One region of the Pseudoxanthomonas sp. LARHCG66 genome, then DNA from elsewhere that is predicted to be linked to it. Evidence: predicted binding sites of a transcription regulator. Region 1 holds the regulator's gene; each other region holds the start of a gene.
What was found. Region 1 encodes HrcA, which represses chaperone genes, less so after heat shock. Its sites were predicted from a motif close to TTNGCACTCNNNNNNNNNGAGTGCNAA; they were not measured.
Positions count from the first base shown of each region.

Region 2: ACIPRS_RS09565 (co-chaperone GroES) is a predicted target of HrcA. The motif match lies at 1,485-1,511, and genes of this name have one in related genera.
Region 3: rpoH (RNA polymerase sigma factor RpoH) is a predicted target of HrcA. The motif match lies at 1,471-1,497, and genes of this name have one in related genera.

Region 1 is NZ_JBIXJW010000001.1:76,843-80,115, reverse strand. Features, by position in the region: gene recN (DNA repair protein RecN) at 1-837, opposite strand, end outside; gene hrcA (heat-inducible transcriptional repressor HrcA) at 928-1,977, shown strand; gene grpE (nucleotide exchange factor GrpE) at 2,020-2,538, shown strand; gene dnaK (molecular chaperone DnaK) at 2,643-3,273, shown strand, end outside.
Region 2 is NZ_JBIXJW010000002.1:560,648-563,920, forward strand. Features, by position in the region: gene groL (chaperonin GroEL) at 1-1,042, opposite strand, end outside; gene ACIPRS_RS09565 (co-chaperone GroES) at 1,144-1,437, opposite strand; gene cutA (divalent-cation tolerance protein CutA) at 1,642-1,977, shown strand; gene ACIPRS_RS09575 (protein-disulfide reductase DsbD family protein) at 1,991-3,273, shown strand, end outside.
Region 3 is NZ_JBIXJW010000002.1:647,740-651,012, forward strand. Features, by position in the region: gene ACIPRS_RS09980 (hypothetical protein) at 1-449, opposite strand, end outside; gene rpoH (RNA polymerase sigma factor RpoH) at 581-1,459, opposite strand; gene ACIPRS_RS09990 (metal-dependent hydrolase) at 1,654-2,496, opposite strand; gene ACIPRS_RS09995 (dipeptidase) at 2,608-3,273, opposite strand, start outside.

The DNA of each region.
Region 1 (3,273 bases):
GGCTTCCTCGACCTGGATCGCCGCGCCGTCCAGCAGCGCATCCACATCGCGCAGGCGCGGCTCGTGTTCGGCCTGGCGGGCGAGGTCGGCGCGCACCTGCTGCAGATGGCGCGTCAACGAGGGGGCGTCGTCACCGGCCAGTTGACCCAGCGCCGCGTCACAGGCCTGGATCAGGCCGGTGGCGTGGGCCTGGCGGCGATGGCTGGCCACCAGGGCCTCCAGCGCGGCCGGCGACAGGTCTTCGCGCTGCAACTCGGCCAACTGGTGCTCCAGGTAATTGATCCGGTCCGAGACATCGCCCTGGCCGGACAACTGTTCGCGTTCGCGCAGGAGGGCGCTCCAGCGAAGCGCCGCGTCGCGCACGGCGCTGCGCTCGTCGCCGTTGCGGGCGAAGGCATCCAGCAGTGCCAACTGGCTCTGGCGGGCGAGCAGGGCCTGGTGTTCATGCTGGCCATGGATTTCCACCAGGCGGGCCGCGAGATCGGAAAGCTGCGACAGCGTCACGCTGCGGCCATTGATCCAGGCGCGCGAGCCGCCGTCGGCACGGATCACCCGGCGCAACTGGCACTGTCCATCGTCGTCGAGCTCGTTGTCCGCGAGCCAGGTGTGCGCCGGAGAGCCCGCCGAAGCCAGGAACTCGGCGGACAGCTCGGCGCGCTCCGCGCCATGCCGGACCACCCCGCTGTCGGCCCGCAGGCCCGACAGGAAGCCCAGCGCGTCCACCAGCAGCGATTTGCCGGCGCCGGTTTCTCCTGAAATGACGGTCATGCCATCGCCGAACTCCAGCTCGGCGGCGCGGACGACGGCGAAATCCTTGATGGCGAGGTGTCTGAGCATGCGGCGGATTGTAAGCGGTGCCGGCTCAGGTTCTGAGACGCGGGGAGCGCCCGGCTTGCAAAGCCGCAGGCGCGACGTTATCTAACGGGCATGAACTCACCGTCGCCCCCGCTGGATCCGCGCGCCCGCCAACTGCTGCGCACGCTGATCTCGCGCTATATCCGCGACGGCGAGCCGGTGGGGTCGCAGACGCTGGCCCGGCACGCCGGACTGGAAGTCAGTTCGGCGACGATCCGCAACATCCTCTCGGAACTCGAGGAGGTCGGGCTGCTCAGTTCGCCGCACACCTCCGCCGGGCGCATCCCCACGGCACAGGGCTACCGGGTGTTCGTGGACAGCCTGGTACAGGTGAAGTCGCTGGGAGAGGGCGAAGTGGCCCGGCTGCGTTCGGAGCTGCCGGCCGGCGCCGGGACCCAGGCGCTGCTCGGCAACGCCTCCGAGCTGCTGTCGGCGATGACCCACTTCGTCGGCGTGGTCAGCGTGCCGCGGCGCGAGCAGTTCGCGTTCCGCTACATCGACTTCGTGCCGCTGGATGGCCAGCGGGTGATGGCCATCCTGGTATTCGCCGACAACGACGTGCAGAACCGCGTCATCGAAACGCGCCGGGCCTACGACCGGTCCGAACTCGAGCGCATCGCCAACTACCTGAACACCCAGTTCGCCGGCCGGCCCCTGTCCGAGATCCGCGCGAACCTGCTGCATGACCTGCGCAGGGCGCAGACCGAGATGGAGGGGTTGCTGGCCGAATCCATCGAACTGGCGGAGCAGGCCCTGACGCCGCCCAACGACGACGTGGTGCTGGCAGGACAGACCCGCCTGATGGGCGTGCAGGAACTGTCCGATCTGGAACGGCTGCGCGACCTGTTCGAGGCATTCGCCCGCAAGCGCGAGATCCTGCAGTTGCTGGAGCGCACGATCCGAGCGCCGGGCGTACGCATCTTCATCGGCGAGGACACCGGCCTGGCGCCGCACGACGGCGTCTCGGTGGTGACCGCCCCCTACATGGCGGGCGGGCAGGTGCTGGGCGTGCTGGGCGTCATCGGGCCTACCCGGATGGCGTATGACCGGGTCATTCCGGTGGTGCAGGCGGCGGCGGATGTACTCGGTGCGGCCTTGAATCCGGAAACGCCGGCCCCATAGGTTGGTGCTTGGGCGGCCGGACTTGCCGCGATGGGACCCGAAATGAACCAACACGAACACGATTCCGACCTGGGCGGCGGCAACGAGCCGCAGGACGTCGAAGGCGCGCTGATCGCCGAACTGGAAACCCTCCGCAACGAAGTGGACCAGCTGCGCGCGGCGTCGCTGCTCGAGCGCGCCGACCTGGACAACCAGCGCAAGCGCGTGGCGCGCGATATCGAGCAGGCGCGCAAGTTCGCCAACGAACGCCTGCTGGGCGACCTGCTGCCGGTATTCGACAGCCTGGACGCCGGGCTGGCAGCGGCGGGCAATGAGCCCAGTCCGCTGCGCGACGGGCTCGAGCTGACGTACAAGCAGTTGCTGAAAGTGGCCGGCGACAATGGCCTGACCCTGCTCGACCCTGCCGGCGAAGCCTTCAATCCCGAGCATCACCAGGCCATCAGCCAGGCCGATGCCCCCGGCGCGGACCCCGGCAGCGTGGTGCAGGTGTTCCAGAAGGGCTACGTACTCAATGGCCGCCTGCTGCGCCCGGCCCTGGTCGTCGTTGCAAAACACGACTGAACGCCTTCGCGGGGCGCTTGAACGGCGTCATCGCACCCTTATATCGAGACCATCCACCCGGCCACCGGCCGGATCCAGACAGAATTTGCTAGGGAGCATTCACCATGGGCAAGATCATCGGCATCGACCTCGGCACGACCAACTCGTGCGTGGCGATCATGGACGGCGGCAAGGCCCGCGTCATCGAAAACTCGGAAGGCGACCGCACCACGCCCTCCATCGTCGCCTACACCAAGGACGGCGAAGTGCTGGTGGGCGCGTCGGCCAAGCGCCAGGCGGTCACCAACCCGAAGAACACCTTCTACGCGGTGAAGCGCCTGATCGGCCGCAAGTTCACCGACGCGGAAGTGAAGAAGGACCTGGACCTGGTCCCGTACGCCATCATCCCGCATGAAAACGGCGACGCGTGGGTACAGACTTCCGACGGCAAGAAGCTGTCGGCGCAGGAAATCTCCGCGCGCATCCTGGAGAAGATGAAGAAGACGGCCGAAGCCTTCCTGGGCGAGACCGTCACCGAAGCCGTCATCACCGTGCCGGCCTACTTCAACGACAGCCAGCGCCAGGCCACCAAGGACGCCGGCAAGATCGCCGGCCTGGACGTCAAGCGCATCATCAACGAACCGACCGCGGCCGCGCTGGCCTACGGCCTGGACAAGGGCGACGGCGGCGCCGACCGCAAGATCGTCGTCTATGACCTGGGCGGCGGCACGTTCGACGTGTCCATCATCGAGATCG
Region 2 (3,273 bases), on a different contig from region 1:
GCTTGATGCGCGACTGGATGCGCTCGGCATCGCCGGCGCCGTCGATGATGGTGGTGTTCTCCTTCGAGATCACGACCTTCTTCGCACGACCCAGGTCGTTGATGGTGGCCTTCTCCAGCTGCAGGCCGACTTCCTCGGAGATCACCGTGCCGTTGGTCAGCGTGGCGATGTCTTCCAGGATGGCCTTGCGGCGGTCACCGAAGCCCGGCGCCTTGACGGCGGCGACCTTCACGATGCCGCGGATGGTGTTGACCACCAGCGTGGCGAGGGCTTCGCCTTCGACTTCCTCGGCCACGATCAGCAGCGGCTTGCCGGCCTTGGCGACGCCTTCCAGCACCGGCAGCAGTTCGCGGACGTTGGAGACCTTCTTGTCGTGGATCAGGATGAAGGGGTCGTCGAATTCGACCTGCTGCGACTGCTGGTTGTTGATGAAGTACGGCGACAGGTAGCCGCGGTCGAACTGCATGCCCTCGACGACGTCGAGTTCGTTCTCCAGGCCGGAGCCTTCTTCAACCGTGATCACGCCTTCCTTGCCGACCTTCTTCATGGCCTCGGCGATGATGTCGCCGATGTTGCTGTCGGAGTTGGCCGAGATCGTGCCGACCTGGGCGATCGCCTTGTCGTCGGCGGTGGGCTTGGAGAGCTTCTTCAGCTCTTCGACGGCAGCCTTCACGGCCTGGTCGATGCCGCGCTTCAGGTCCATCGGGTTCATGCCGGCGGCGACGGCCTTGGAGCCTTCGCGGATGAACGCCTGCGCCAGCACGGTGGCGGTGGTGGTGCCGTCACCGGCGTTGTCGGAGGTCTTGGAAGCGACTTCCTTCACCATCTGCGCGCCCATGTTCTCGAACTTGTCGGCCAGTTCGATTTCCTTGGCGACGGACACGCCATCCTTGGTGATGGTGGGGGCGCCGAAGCTCTTCTCGAGCACGACGTTGCGGCCCTTCGGGCCGAGGGTGGCCTTGACGGCATTGGCGAGGATGTTCACGCCGCGCACCATGCGCGTACGGGCGTCTTCACCGAAACGGATATCTTTGGCTGCCATGTGCAACTCCAGGAGTATTGAGTGTGGTTCGTGAGGCGGGCAGGCCCGCCATCAGGAGGAATGCGGTGACGTGGGCGGCGGCGCGGAGCCGCCACGCGCGATCAGCCGAGGATCGCGAGGACGTCGTCTTCCTTGATGATCTTGTACTCGACGCCTTCGTACTTGTAGGGCGAACCCGAGTACTGGCCGTAGATCACCTTGTCGCCGACCTTCACCTTCGGGGCGCGCACGCCGCCGGTGGCGTCGATGAACTTGCCTTCGCCGACGGCGACGACTTCACCCTTGGTGGGCTTTTCCTTGGCGGCGTCGGGGATGATGATGCCGCCGACGGAGGTTTCTTCGGCTTCGATCGGCTTGACCACCAGGCGGTCGTACAGCGGCTTGATATTGCTCATGTCAATCCTCTTAAGTGATTGATTGGACTAGGAAAGGGGCGGCGATGTTAGCACTCCCTACGGGAGACTGCCAACGCCAGGGGCACAAAAACCCGACAGGGCCGGGATGCGAGGGATATCGGGGTGCCCGGCGCGGTTTCAAGGGGTGGGTGCACATATCGGTCGCGGGGGCGCCCGGGCCGGGTCTGCGATAATCGATGCCCCATGCCCGTCTTCCTGATCCTGTCGACCTGTCCCGACGCCGACACCGCCCAGCGGTTGGCACGGGCGCTGGTGGACGAGCGCCTGGCCGCCTGCGTCAGCGTGCTGCCCGGCATGGTGTCGACCTACCGCTGGCAGGGCCAGGTGGAGCAGGCCAGCGAGGTCCAGCTGCTGGCCAAGACCCCCGCCGACCGGCGCGACGCCCTGATGGCGCGGCTGTCCGAACTGCACCCGTATGAACTGCCGGAGATCCTGGCGGTCGAAACCGCCGCCGGCCTGCCCGCCTACCTGGCGTGGGTCGCCGCTGAAACCCGGGCCGATAGCGCCCCCTCGAGTTGAAGACCCAGACCCGATGACGCTGATCCGCATGCTGTTCGCCTTCCTGGCCTTATCCCTGCTCGCCGTGGTGGCACCCGCTGCATCGGCGGCGATCACCCAGGACGACCTGCTGCCGGTGGACGAGGCCTTCGTGCTGACGGCCACTGCACCGGCGCGGGACCGTATCGAGATCCGCTGGAAGATCACCGACGGCTACTACCTCTATCGTCACCGCACCAGCGTGGAGGCGGGCGCCGGCTTCGCGGCGCAGCCATTGCAGCTGCCCAAGGGGAAGGCGTATCGCGACGAATTCTTCGGCGACGTCGAGACGTATCGTGGCGAACTGATCGCCGCCCTGCCCGGCCAGCCTGCGTCCGACGCCGACAGCGTTACCTTGAAGATCAAGTATCAGGGCTGCGCCGACGCCGGCATCTGCTACCCGCCGCAGACACGCACAGTGAAGGTCGCGCTGCCGGCCGCTGCGGGCGAGGCGTTCGTACCGCTCGGTGCGGGTGCGCTGACGGGTGGACTGTTGGGGCAGAGACCGCAGGCGGGCATGGATACCCTGCCGCTGCCGGCCGAACAAGCATTCGGCTTCGAAGCGATCGCCTTCAATGGCAACGAGCTGCTGTTGCGCTTCACGCCGGCACGCGGCTATTACGTCTACCGCGACCGTACCTCGATGGCGCTGGAAGGCGCCGCTGGCGTCTCGCTGCAGGCACCGCGCTGGCCGGCCGGCAAGGCCCACCGCGATGAGCACTTCGGCGATGTCACGGTCTACTTCGAGCAGGCGGAAGTGCCGGTGCCGCTGCGAAGGGAGCACGCCAAGGCCGTGCAGGCCACGCTGCGCGTGACCTTCCAGGGCTGCCAGACCGACGGCATCTGCTACCCGCCGATGACGCGACGGGTGACGCTGTCGATCCCGGCCGGGGCGGCCACGCCGGCCAGCACACCCGACGTGCCCGCACCCGCCGCCGTCGCACCGCTGCCGGCAACGGCGATACCGGACGATGCGACCGCCAGCGCGCCGGCCACGCCCGCAACGACCGCACCCATCGCAGCCGACGTGGAACGCACCCGTCCTCCCGAAGAGGTTCTGGCACGCAACCAGCGCGGCGCCACATCCCTGCTCGCGGCGCTGGCGCTGGCCCTGTTCGGCGGATTGATCCTCAACCTGATGCCCTGCGTGCTGCCCATCCTGTCGCTGAAAGCGCTGTCACTGGCCGACAGCGGACGCAGCGGCGGACAGGCGCGCCGCAGCGCGCTCTGGTACACCGCCGGCGTGCTGGTCAGTTTCGTGGCGGTCGGTGCGCTGGC
Region 3 (3,273 bases), on a different contig from region 1:
TGGTGGTCGTCCTCCGCAGCCAACGCGTCGGCGTCGCCTTCGATCACATGCTCGGTGCCGTCCGACATCACCAGCACGCCGGGGCCGAGCGCCTCCTCCGTCGCACTGACGGTGATGAAACGCGCGGTGACGCGCCCCTTGCCACGGCTGCCCTCGACGTCGAACACCAGTACGTCCGGGCCGGGCTGGTCCATGCTCGCGGCATCGTCCAGCACGACCTTGCGAATCGCGCCAAGCTGCGCGGACACCACCGGATCGATCTGCATCGCGGCGCGCGCCTGCGCGTCGTATTCCTCGCGATCGATGCTGAAACTCACGCCGCGCGTTTCGCCGGAGGATTTGGTGTTGCCGGTTTCGGCCGCCATGGCCGGCGTGCCGCCCGCGCCCGCCCCCATGCCGCATGCCAATGCCAACGCGAGTACCCACTGCCGCTTGTTGCCCCACGCCATGCCCTGCTCCTTTATGTTGCCGCCCGAGGCGGATCGCGGCGTAGTGGATCACACTTCCGTCGATCGATGAACCTTGCAAACGAAAAGAGGCCCCTCACGGGGCCTCTTCAGTACGCTGACGCGATGCCGGGTCAGGCCGCGAACAGCGCCTTCATCTTCTTCAGCGCGTTGGCTTCCACCTGGCGGACACGCTCGGCGGAAATGCCGTACTCGTCGGCAAGTTCCTGTAGCGTGATCTTGCTTTCGCCATCCAGCCAGCGGCGCTTGATGATGTCGCGCGAACGCTCATCCAGATTCGCCAGGCCTTCGCGCAGCAGTTCCATCTGATTGTCTTCGCTGTCCGCACGCTCGTAGGCCTGCGAAGGATCCTCATCGTGGGCGACCAGGTAGCTGGCCGGAGAGGGCGGGGCATGATCCTCGTCCTCGTCAGAGGAGGCGTCGAAACCGATGTCACGACCAGACAGGCGCGCTTCCATCTCCAGCACTTCGCGCTCGGACACGTTGAGGTCCTTGGCGATGACGCTGACTTCCTCGGCATTCATCCAGCCCAGGCGTGTCTTGGACTTGCGCAGGTTGAAGAACAACTTGCGCTGCGCCTTGGTCGTGGCGACCTTCACGATGCGCCAGTTCTTCAGGATGAACTCGTGCATCTCGGCACGGATCCAGTGCACCGCGAAACTCACCAGGCGCACGCCCATGTCGGGATCGAAACGCTTCACCGCCTTCATCAGGCCGATGTTGCCTTCCTGGATCAGATCCCCCAGCGGCAGGCCGTAGCCGTTGTAACCGCGGGCGACATGCACCACGAAGCGCAGGTGCGAATGCACCAGCTCGCGCGCCGCGTCGAGGTCTTCATCCTCGCGATAACGGTGGGCGAGCGCTCGCTCGTCCTCGACCGACAGCACCTGGATCTGGTGCACGGCACTGATGTAGGCGTCCAGCGAACCCAGGGCACTGGGAATCGGCAGGCTGTTGGTGACCAGGGCGGTAGTAGGAGTGTTCTGGCTCATGGGCAGGGATGTTAGCAGTCGGGGGGTTCGACTGCTAACCACCAGGGAAGTTCCCCATTGTCCTACGTCTGCAACAATCTCCCTTCGGCGGGTTAGTCCAGGAATATTCCTGCCCTATCAATTACTTGGCAATCCCGGATCACGTAGTGCCCAGCTAGTTCGGAAATCCCTCACCCACTCCGGCGATCTGGCGTTCAGGTTCGAGAGGACATCGCCACGACGGCGGGCGGCGCTTTCCGAGCCTGCCTCGCCAGCACCTGGGCGGCAAGGTCGTCGGCACCCTCCAAACGCGAAGGATGGAAGTCCCGACGCAGGTAGTCGCGCAGGTGACGAAGGGTGCGGCGCGCCATCCCATGCCCCTTCCCGAAGTGATGGGCCACCTGGCGCCAGGAGGCCTTTCTCCACAACAAGCGATCCTGGGCCAACAGTGACGTGGCCATGCCGATCATCAAGGCGTAGAACAGCGTGGTTGTCGTCAGAGCGCCCAGCAGGCGCACCGAGTAGCGAGGCGCAATCGCCTGCAGCAGATCGTACGCGACTGCACGGTGCTCGATCTCTTCTGCGAAGTGCCATTCCATCAGGTCGCGCACACTTGGATCCGCCTCGACCAGGATCGACTGCGACAGGAACTCATACCCCAGGAATGCGTTGATGTGTTCGACGCAGCTCACCAGTGAGACCCGTAGCCAAAGCGGCGCGTAGCGGTCCATCGTGCGGAAGACGACACGATCTACCGTGCGCTCGAAGCCACGGTATGCGTATCCCTGCGCATCCAGGTTGTCCCAGTAGCGCTTGTGCGCCACTCCATGTTGCGCCTCCTGCCGGATGAACGCCTGGCAGCGCCCGTGCAGCGCGTCGTTGGCGACATGCGGCATGCACGCATTGAGCGTCCGGATATAGAAGGCTTCGTTCGCGGGCACCAGGATGGTGTATGCGTTGAGCAGCGACGAAACCACTTCGTTGCCCGGTAACCAGTGCTGGGGAATGTCGAGAGGAAGGCCTGCAACGAAGCGTCGCGGCGTGATGGATTCACTCATGTCTCGGCCCTGCCCGTGCTCACCGGCGAGGGCGAAGGCGTCCTGACCCACCGCATCGATTCACCCACAGCGGAGCGGTCGTCGAAGAGTATCGGCAGTGCACCCTTGCGATCATGGAGATGCCGGGGGCGCGGCGCCCTCCTGCGCCTGCCGCAATACGCGCAAGAGGTTGCCTCCCCAGATTTTCCGGATGTCCACTTCGGAGTAGCCTGCCGCCAGCAGCGCTTCGGTGATCCGTGGCAGGGCACTGACATCTTCCAGGCCAACGACGCCACCGCCGCCATCCCAGTCTGCGCCGATGCCGACATGATCCACGCCAGCAACCTTCAGGATGTGCAGCAGGTGTGCCATGTATTCGTCGAACGTCGCCCGTCTGGCGGGATACCGCACGTCTATTGCGCGGCGCTCGGCCAGATAGTCCGCCACGCGATCCGCCGGCAGCCTGTTTTCGGGGCCGAACGTCTTCGACAGGCTTTCCATCGCCGCTTCGCGTTCCGGAATCTTCGGGATGTCGACCAGGTAGCCGCCGTAAGCATTGACGTGGATCACCCCGCCTTTCGCCGCGAGGTGGCGGATTCTCGCGTCGTCGATATTGCGCGGATGGTCGTAGATCGCATCGGCACTAGTATGCGACAAGACGATCGGCGCCGAAGACAGCGCGAGCAACTGGTCGAACACCGCGTCGCTGGCATGCGACGCATCCAGTACGATGCCAAGCCGGTTCGCTTCGGCCACCAGAGCCCGTCCGGCCGGACTGAGTCCCTTCCACTCGGCACC